3 regions of the Kitasatospora sp. NPDC030952 genome follow, and region 1 is predicted to be linked to each of the others. Evidence: riboswitches for the same ligand, from Rfam matches in the RefSeq annotation. Region 1 holds a riboswitch; each other region holds the start of a gene.
The links. Region 1 has a riboswitch for cobalamin ahead of ACZ47G_RS18835 (cobalamin biosynthesis protein). Riboswitches for the same ligand answer to the same signal wherever they lie in the genome.
Positions count from the first base shown of each region.

Region 2: linked by a shared signal. The riboswitch ahead of ACZ47G_RS08750 (ribonucleoside-diphosphate reductase subunit alpha) and the one ahead of ACZ47G_RS18835 (cobalamin biosynthesis protein) in region 1 are both predicted to bind cobalamin.
Region 3: linked by a shared signal. The riboswitch ahead of nicT (Nickel transporter NicT) and the one ahead of ACZ47G_RS18835 (cobalamin biosynthesis protein) in region 1 are both predicted to bind cobalamin.

Region 1 covers NZ_JBVIFM010000010.1:10,511-13,777, reverse strand. Annotated here, with positions in the region: gene ACZ47G_RS18840 (cobyric acid synthase) at 1-849, opposite strand, end outside; gene ACZ47G_RS18835 (cobalamin biosynthesis protein) at 846-1,871, opposite strand; cobalamin riboswitch at 1,983-2,110, opposite strand; gene ACZ47G_RS18830 (helix-turn-helix domain-containing protein) at 2,307-2,999, shown strand.
Region 2 covers NZ_JBVIFM010000003.1:257,275-260,541, forward strand. Annotated here, with positions in the region: gene ACZ47G_RS08745 (flagellar basal body-associated FliL family protein) at 1-713, opposite strand, end outside; cobalamin riboswitch at 1,045-1,185, shown strand; gene ACZ47G_RS08750 (ribonucleoside-diphosphate reductase subunit alpha) at 1,379-3,267, shown strand, end outside.
Region 3 covers NZ_JBVIFM010000011.1:216,798-220,064, forward strand. Annotated here, with positions in the region: gene ACZ47G_RS21075 (hypothetical protein) at 1-964, opposite strand, end outside; gene ACZ47G_RS21080 (ArsR/SmtB family transcription factor) at 1,025-1,408, opposite strand; cobalamin riboswitch at 1,490-1,683, shown strand; gene nicT (Nickel transporter NicT) at 1,716-2,834, shown strand; gene ACZ47G_RS21090 (type B 50S ribosomal protein L31) at 2,929-3,177, opposite strand; gene rpmG (50S ribosomal protein L33) at 3,207-3,267, opposite strand, start outside.

The DNA.
Region 1 (3,267 bases):
CACGCCGGGCTCCTGGGCCAGCGCGTCCAGGTCGGTGAAGTTGGACAGCCGGGGGAAGCGCACCACGGCGACCCGCAGCACGTCCGCCCCCAGCGGCCCGGGCCCGTCCGCCCGGTCCACCACGGTGGACAGGTCCAGCGAGTCCTCGGCGTCCAGCCACAGGCCCGGCAGCATCGGCAGGGTGCCCAGCACCGGACGGCCGGTCAGCTCGTGCAGCATCTCCAGCCCGGGCGCCAGCAGCCGGGCGTCGCCGCGGAACTTGTTGACGAACCAGCCCGCGACGTGCCGCTGGTCCTCCGCCGAGAGCAGCGCCAGCGTCCCGTACATCGCCGCGAAGACCCCGCCGCGGTCGATGTCCCCGACCACCACCACGGGCAGCGCGGCGGCCGTGGCCAGGCCCATGTTGGCGATGTCCCGGTCGCGCAGGTTGATCTCGGCGGGCGAGCCGGCGCCCTCGCACACCACCACGTCGTAGCGGGCGCGCAGGTCCGCCAGGCACTCCAGGGCGCGCTCCAGCAGGACGGGCTTGCGCTCCCGGTAGTCCAGCGCCCCCACCTCGGCGACCGGCCGGCCGAGCAGCACCACCTGGCTGCGGCCGTCCGCCCCGGGCTTCAGCAGCACCGGGTTCATCGCCGCCTCCGGCTCCACCCGGGCGGCCTGCGCCTGCATCGCCTGGGCGCGGCCGATCTCGGCGCCGTCGGCGGTGACGAAGGAGTTCAGCGACATGTTCTGCGCCTTGAACGGCGCCACCCGGACACCCTGGCGGACCAGCCACCGGCAGATCCCGGCCGTCACCACGCTCTTGCCCGCGTCCGAGGTCGTCCCCGCGACCAGCAGTGCGTTGCTCATGCCCTACCCCTCCTCATCCACAGGCGGACCACCAGATGCCCCGCGACCGACGTACCCAGCGCCAGCGCGCCCACCCGCCGGGACAGCGTGCAGGCCCGCTCGATGTCGTCCACCGTCACCGGCCGGAACTCCGCCCCCAACACCGGCCGGTGCTCCACCCGCGACTGTGGCTCCGCACCCGCCCCCGGGCGCTCGTGACCCGGAGCCGACGCGCCCTTCGGCTCGTGCGGGTACCGAAGACTCCCGCCCAGCCGCACGCCGACCGCCCCCGCGAAGGCCGACTCGGCCTGGCCCGCGTTGGGGCTCGGGTGCGCGGAGCCGTCCCGGCGCCAGACCCGCCAGGCGGTACGGGGTTCGGGCGCGGCGGCCACCGTCAGCAGCGCCGTCAGCCGGGCGCCCGGCCAGCCCGCCAGGTCGTCCAGCCGGGCCGAGGCCCAGCCGAACCGGGCGTAGCGGGGCGAGCGGTGGCCGACCATGGCGTCCAGGGTGTTCACCGCGCGGAAGGCCAGCAGGCCCGGGGTGCCGGCCAGGGCGCCCCAGGTCAGCGCGTTCACCACGGCGTCGGCGGTGTTCTCGGCCACCGACTCGACCACCGCCCGGGCGATATGCTGCTCGTCCAGCGCGCTCGGATCCCGCCCGCACAGGTGCGGCAGCCGCTCCCGGGCCGCCGTCAGGTCGCCCGCGGCGAGCGAGCGTCCGATGGTGCGCGCCTCCCGGGTCAGCGAGGTCCCGCCGAGCACCGTCCAGGTCGCCGCGGCCGCCAGCGCCGCCCGGCCCAGCGGACGCCGCCCGACCGTACGGTCCAGGACGAGCGCCCCAGCCGCGACCGCGCCCACGCACAGCGCGGTGTACCCGGCCCCGGCGGCCCGGTGGTCGCGCCACAGGCGCCGCTCCAGCCGGATCGCGGCGCTGCCGAACAGGGCGACGGGATGGCCGCGGCGCGGGTCGGCGAAACGGGTGTCGGCGGCGTAGCCCGCGACGGCGCCCAGCGCGAAGGCGGCGGCGCGGGTCAGCGGGCGCACGGCAGCGGGCGGCTAGGCCCTGTCCGGGGGTCCGTCTTCGGTGGGGCAGCCTGCATCGCGTGGGTGTCCTCACTCAGGGTCCGCGCCCTGGATCGACGTACCGGTGGCGAGAGTCTCCTGGCTTCCGGGTCGGACGCACCCACGGGCCTTCCAGCGGCTCCTGACGACCCGCCGTGGCGATTCCGAGGGTGCTCCCCGGTGACAGTGGCGGGACCGCGCCGGACTCGCACCGGCTTCCTCTCCATGCCTCCGTTTGGCCCCAGGATCCCATCACGCGCCCGAACCGGGAGTCAACCGAGGTCACGGAGGGGTTGGTCACACGACGTACACGCGCCCGCCCTGTGCGATCGCCCAGCGCGGAGCAGCGCCGACCGGCCCCGCTTCGTGCGTTCGGCGGCTGGGGACGCGCCGCCGGCCGCACCTACGTTCGGTGCCATGCGCCGCAGAAAGCCACCCGCCGCCACCCCCGCCCCGGTGCCGTTCTCGCCAGGAGCCGCCCGCGCCCACCGGGCCGGCCTCGGGCTGACCCCCGAGCAGGTCGCCGAGGGCATGGCCGCGCACGGCGTACGGCTGCTCCCCAGCCACGTGCTCGCCTGGGAGAACGGCGAGCTGCGGCCCGGCGAAGCCGAGTTCATCGCCCTGGCCCGCGCCCTCTGGTGCCCGGCCGACCAGTTGATGGACGGCCGCCCGGTGACCCTGCGGGACCACCGCCTGTCCCGGGAACTCCCCCAGGAGACCGTCGCCGAACGGATCGGAATGCCACTCCCCACCTACCGGCAGGCCGAACTGACCGGCCACTGGGACGGCGACCCTGACCAGACCCACGCCCTCGCCCAGGTACTCGGCCTGCGACTGACCGAACTGGTCGAGGCCACCGGCCGCCGCGAAGCCCTCGACCGACTGCTCCGCCAGTGCGTGGCCGGCCGCTGGCAGCCCCACCTGCGCCCACTCGCCCGACTGGTCCCCGTCCCGGAAGCCGACCTCGCCGCCGTCCTCCCCCTCCTCCAACAGGAACACCACATCCCCACCCACTGGGGCGCCACCACCCAGCCCCGCACCCCCACCCCACCCCTCACCCCCCGCTTCTGGCACCTCCTCAGCACCCACCACCCCACCATCCCCATCTGACCGGCCCACACCTCCACACCCACCCCCATCGGGCGCGCAGGGCAAAGCCCGCGCGCCCGCAACACCCCCACCCCCAGCAACTACCCCCACCCACCCCCTCACCCCCAGCACCCACCCACCCACCTCACCCCCTCCCCCTCCCCACCCGACCAAGGCGAGAGGGACGCGCTGCGGGAGGGGGCGGTGGAGGGGGTGGGTGCGGAGAGGGGCGTGACGGGTGATTTTCAGACCGCCCACGGCGCCCAACCCCCCACCACGAGGGTCGGCA
Region 2 (3,267 bases), on a different contig from region 1:
ACCGCGACGCCGACGGTCACCGCGCTGTCGCCGGAGACGTACGTCGCCCGGAGCACCTTCTGGCAGCCCTGGTCGCCGAGAACCTTGCCGAGCCCGCCGGTGGTGGAGTTGCCGTCCCAGCAGGGCTGGTCCAGCGAGACCACGGTCCGGTTCCAGGTCGCGCCGTTGATCGTCACCTGCAGCGCGGAGAACAGCGCCCCCGCGTCCTGCGGCGCCGGGTCGGTGGCGGCCTCCCAGATCGGCTTCGACGGGTCGTCCGGCTGACCGCCCTGGGACGCGCTCGGCGAGCCGGGGGTCGGCTTGTTCGAGGCGGTGGCGACCGGACCGCCGGCGGCCTTCTTCGGGTCGTCCTTCTTGCCGAGGAGCAGCACGCCGCCCGCGACCGCGCCGCCCACCAGGACGACGGCGGCCACGATGCCGATGACCTTCACCCGGCGCTTGCGCCTGGCGTCGGCCTCGTTGCGGTTGGCCAACGCCTCCCAGTCCGGCTCGACGCGCTGCGGCGGGACCGGCTGGGGCGGACCCGGCTGGGGCGGACCCGGCTGCTGGGGAGGCTGCTGCTGCCACTGCGGCTGCGGAACCGGCGGCTGGACCGGCTGGGGCACCGGCGGGACGGGCTGGGAGAACGGCTGCGCGGGCGGCGCCACCTGCCCGTAGGAAGCCGGCGGCGGGCCGAAGCCGCCGCTCGGCGGTGGTACCGGACCCGGCACCACCGGCTGCTGATTCTGTCCGCCCCCCGGCCCGGCGGGAGGCGTCCCCTGCGGCCCGTGCCCAGGTACGCCAGTTCCGTCGCTCATGCGCCCAGATCGTAGGGCATCCCCATGACGGTCCCTAGGCCCGGTGACCGTTCCGTATCGAAACCAGGACGCGGGGTGCGTCGGGCGGGGCCGTCCGAAGCGCCGGCAGAGGGCTCCGGACGGGCCGTCACGCCGTGCCCGCGGCGCGCCTCCGGGCCTCGGACGGCCACGAACCGTCGCCCGCCCAGGCACCGCCGGTCATCGCACCAACACGCCACGCCGCACTACATGTGGTGTCGCATCGAGGAGACACCACTACATGTATGCTCGCTTCTGCTGTCGATGCAGGGGAACCCGGTGCGATTCCGGGACTGCCCCGCAGCGGTGTGCGGGCGGCTCCAGCAGCCGTACCGCGAGTCCGAGTACCTGCCGAACAGTGTGCGCCACGGCCCTCCCGCAGAGGCCGCGCCGGCACCAGAACGACCCCCTCCGGGCCTCGCGGGCGGGCCGGGGAGACACCTCGCGCGACGCTTTTTTGCGTTCGCGCCGTGCTCCCCTGCCCACATCGGCCCGGGTGACCCCGATCACGCCGCCGATCGCCGCCAGGAGAGAGCGCCTTGACCACCGCTGCCTCAGTCACCCTGCCCACCCAGGGCACCGGAACCGCCTTTGTCGACCCGACGGTCTCCGACCCCGGCGGCGCGCTCCTGCGGCTGCTCACCGACCGCAGCGCCGACCTCACCGAGGTCGACCCCGGCCATGTCGCCGCCGCCGCGCTGCGCGGCCGCCACGCCGGCTCGGACTTCGCCGAGCTGCGCGGGCTGGCCGTGGACGCCGCCGCGTCGATGATCGCCGAGGACCCCCAGTACTCGAAGCTGGCGGCCCGTCTGCTCGCCCTGGAGATCGTCGACGAGGCGAACAGCCAGGGCTCGGCCTCCTTCTCCGCCTCGATCGCCGTCGGTCACGCCGAGGGCCTGATCGGTGACATCACCGCCGCCTTCGTCGCCAAGCACGCCGACACCCTCGACGCGCTGATCGACACCGCGGGCGACGACCGCTTCGAGTACTTCGGCCTGCGCACCGTGCAGTCCCGCTACCTGCTGCGCCACCCGATCACCCGCAAGGTGATCGAGACCCCGCAGCACTTCCTGCTCCGCGTCGCCTGCGGCCTGGCGGTCGGCGACTCCGAGCAGTCCGTGCGCGAGGTCGCCGAGCTGTACGGCCTGATGAGCCGCCTGGAGTACCTGACCTCCTCGCCGACGCTCTTCAACTCCGGCACCCGGCACCCCCAGATGTCCAGCTGCTACCTGCTGGACTCGCCGCTGGACAACCTGGACTCGATCTACAACCGCTACGCGCAGATCGCCCGCCTCTCCAAGCACGCCGGCGGCATCGGCCTGTCCTACTCGCGCGTCCGCTCGCGCGGCAGCCTGATCCGCGGCACCAACGGCAAGTCCAACGGCATCGTGCCGTTCCTGCGCACCCTCGACTCCTCGGTCGCCGCCGTCAACCAGGGCGGCCGCCGCAAGGGCGCGGCCTGCGTCTACCTGGAGACCTGGCACGCCGACATCGAGGAGTTCCTGGAGCTCCGCGACAACACCGGCGAGGAGGCGCGCCGCACCCACAACCTGAACCTGGCGCACTGGATCCCGGACGAGTTCATGCGCCGCGTGAACGCCAACCAGGACTGGTCGCTGTTCTCCCCGGCCGACGTCCCCGAGCTGGTCGACCTGTGGGGCGCCGACTTCGACGAGGCGTACCGCAAGGCCGAGCTGGCCGGCAAGGCCGTCCGCACCATCCCGGCGCAGACCCTCTACGCCCGCATGATGCGCACCCTCGCGCAGACCGGCAACGGCTGGATGACCTTCAAGGACGCCTCCAACCGCGCCGCCAACCAGACCGCGCTGCCCGGCCGCACGGTGCACTCCTCCAACCTGTGCACCGAGATCCTGGAGGTCACGGACGACTCCGAGACCGCCGTCTGCAACCTGGGCTCGGTCAACCTCGGTGCCCACGTGGCCGCCGGCGCCTCCGCCGACGACCTGGTCAACGCCATGGACTGGGAGCGCCTCGACGCCACCGTCCGCACCGCCGTGACCTTCCTCGACCGCGTGGTGGACATCAACTTCTACCCGACCACCGAGGCCGGCACCTCCAACTCCCGCTGGCGGCCGGTCGGCCTCGGCGTGATGGGCCTGCAGGACGTCTTCTTCAAGCTGCGGATCGACTTCGACTCCGCCGAGGCCGCCCGCCTGTCCACCCTCATCGCCGAGCGCATCATGCTCACCGCGTACGAGCGCTCCGCCGACCTGGCCGAGCAGCTGGGCCGCCACGAGGCGTACGGCGAGACCCGCGCCGCCCGCGGCGAGCTGCACATCGACCACTTCCCGACGGCCGCCCCGCAGTGGACCGACCGCTGGACGGCGCTGCGCGCCCGCATCGCCGAGACCGGCCTGCGCAACTCGCTGCTGCTCGCGATCGCGCCGACCGCGACCATCGCGTCCATCGCCGGTGTGTACGAGTGCATCGA
Region 3 (3,267 bases), on a different contig from region 1:
CCTGGCCGAAGGCGTAGCTGGGGGAGTGCGGGTCGAGTTCGGCGGCTCCCGTGGCGACGAGCAGGGTGCGGCGTGCCAGGGCGGCGCCGTAGACGGAGACCGAGCCGTGGTCGCCGATCAGGCAGTCGGCGGCGACGAGTGCGGCCTGCCAGCCCTGGTGGGGCGGGATGAGGCGAAGGCCCATCCGGCGGGCGTCGTCGAGCAGGGCCTCGGGGTCGTGCCGGCTCCAGATGTTGGGGTGGAGCACGACGGCCACCGTGTACTCGTCGGCGGGCAGCCGGCGGACCAGGCGCTGGGGGAGGTCGGGGTGGCGGCCGAATAACGAGTGTTCGCTCCAGGTGGAGTTGACGACGACGAGCCGGCGGCCGTCGACGGCGCCGAGCGCGGCGCGGTAGCCGTCGCGGGAGCGTTCGCTGCGCAGGATCCGGTCGAAGCACGGGTCGCCGACGACCCGGGCGACGTCCAGGGCCTCGGGGCAGGAGGTCCGCAGCCGGTCCAGCTGTTCGGGGTGGGAGAGGCCGAGGACGTCGACGAACACCCGGCCGTGGTGGGTGAGTTCGTTGCGGGAGAGGCCGGCGGCGGTGACGGTGTCGCCGGTGGACTCGGTGACCAGGCGGTTGTAGCCGGCGCCGTGCGGGAGGACGACCAGGCGGGCGTCCAGGCGGTGCATGGAGGCGTGGACGGCGCAGGCGACGGCGAGGTCGAAGTGGCGCCGGACGGCGTCCTCCCAGTCGAGCACGGTGTAGCCGGGCAGGCCGTGGAGGTACTCGTCCAGGGCGCGGTCGGCGAACGCGGAGCCGGGGTTGACGGTGAAGTACCGCTCGATGCCGTCCGGGTCCAGCAGGGCGAGGACGTCCAGGACCCGGGTCGCTGAGGTGAGGGTGCGGGCGACCGCCAGCACGCGGGCCTTGACCGGGCGGGTGTTCCAGCGGTCGGCGGGCCAGACGTGGGGGTGGGACGGCACATCGTGATCGTACTCATCCGGCCGCGTCTCGGCGTGGTTTGTCGGGGGCCGGTCGGGTCGTCAGCCCACCGCCGCGGTCGGCTCGTCGTGCTCGGCGGCGGCGCACTCGTCGAGGAGGGGGCGCATGGCGTCGTCCACGAGCCGGTAGCGCACCACGCGTCCGTCCTTGTCGCCGGTGACCACGCCCGCGGTGCGGAGCAGTCGCAGGGCCTGGGAGACGGCCGGGTCGCGCATGCCGGTGGCGACCGCCAGGTCGCTGACGGCGAGCGGGCCGGCCCGGTGGAGGGCGAGCAGCAGGGCGAGCCGTCCGGGGTCGGAGAGCAGGGAGAACCGCTCGGCCCAGGACCGGACGTGGGCGGTGTCCCCGATGGCGGCGATGGCCTCGCAGACCCGGTGTCCGTCGATGGTGCGGTGGCCCGCGCGGTCGGCCGGTACGAGATGCATGCGGACATTCTGGCAGCTCACCACCTGTGATCCTGGACACCTGCACAGGTGCGCAGCCTTGCGGGGGTGTGGTGCTACCCCTACGGTGTTCCCCGCCGTGGTGCTCGGGAAGACCGGTGACGGACCCTCAACAGGTCCCAGTCCGGAGCGGCCCTCGCCACTGTGATCGGGGGACAGTTGTCCGGACCCACATGCCACTGGGCGCCTCGTGCGCCTGGGAAGGCGGGTCCGGAAGCCCCGTAAGCCAGGAGACCGGCCACGGCATCTCACGAAGTCATTCCACGAGGTGCTGGAGCGTGATCCCGAGATGACCCTGCCCGAAACCGCCACTCCCGCCGAGGCGGCGCCCCCCTCCGTCCTGCCCACCTTCCGCTGGAAGCGCGAGGACACCCTCCGGGCCGCCGGGCTGATGGGGGTGATCCTCGCCATGCACGTGGTCGCCTTCGGGACGTTGGTCTTCCTGGTCGCGCCCCACGACTACGCGGTCGGCACCCAGGTGTTCGGGGTCGGCCTGGGCATCACCGCGTACACCCTCGGCATGCGGCACGCCTTCGACGCCGACCACATCGCGGTGATCGACAACACCACCCGCAAGCTGATGGCGGACGGCAAGCGGCCGGTCTCGGTGGGCTTCTGGTTCGCCCTCGGGCACTCCTCGATGGTGGTGGTGATGGCCGCCCTGGTGGCGGGCGGCGCCCAGCTGGCGAACACCCTGATGGACGACGACTCGGCCACCCACAAGTGGCTCGGGCTGGTCGGCACCACGGCCTCCGGCGCCTTCCTCTACCTGATCGGGGCGCTCAACCTGGCGGCGCTGCTGGGCATCCTCAAGGTGTTCCGCTCGATGCGGGCCGGGAAGTACGACGAGGCGGAGCTGGAGGAGCACCTCAACTCGCGCGGTTTCATGGCCCGGATCCTGAACCGGGCGACCCGTTCGATCACCCGGCCCGGGCAGATGTTCCCGGTCGGCATGGTGCTGGGCCTGGGCTTCGACACCGCGACCGAGGTCACCCTGATGGTGATGGCCGGTTCGGGCGCGGCGGCCGGGCTGCCCTGGTACGCGATCGTCTGCCTGCCGCTGCTGTTCGCGGCCGGGATGAGCCTGTTCGACACCCTGGACGGGACGTTCATGAACTTCGCGTACCAGTGGGCCTTCTCCAACCCGGTGCGCAAGGTGTACTACAACCTGACCATCACCGGGCTGTCGATCGCGGTGGCCTTCATCATCGGCACCATCGAGCTGGTCGGCGTGCTGCACGAGAAGCTCGACCTGACGGACCCGGTGACCGGGTTCATCGCGGACATCTCGCTGGACAACGTCGGCTACGCGATCGCGGGGCTGTTCGTGGTGGTGTGGGCGATCGCCATCGGCTACTGGAAGCTGGCCGGCGTCGAGAAGCGCTGGACGCCCGAGAAGCAGTCCTAGCGCCCGGTGGTCAGGCCGCCGCGCTGAGCCCCTGCTCGCGCACGCCGGAACGGCGCCTCCCCGACCCGGGGGAGGCGCTGTTCCGGCGTTGTGGTCAGTGCCGGTCGCCGTAGCGGCGGCGGAACTGCTCGACCCGGCCCGCGGTGTCGAGCACCCGGGACTGGCCGGTGTAGAAGGGGTGGCTCGCCGAGGAGATCTCGACGTCGATCACCGGGTAGGTGTTGCCGTCCTCCCACTCGACCGTGCGGTCGCCGGTGACGGTCGAGCGGGTGAGGAAGGCGAGGCCGCCGACCTTGTCGCGGAAGACGACCGGGCGGTAGGCGGGGTGGATTCCGGGCTTCATGGCTGGGCTCCTCCGGGGGGTTGGTGCGGTCAGCGCTCTTCGCGGAAGTCGACGTGCCGGCCGGCGACCGGGTCGTACTTGCGCAGGACC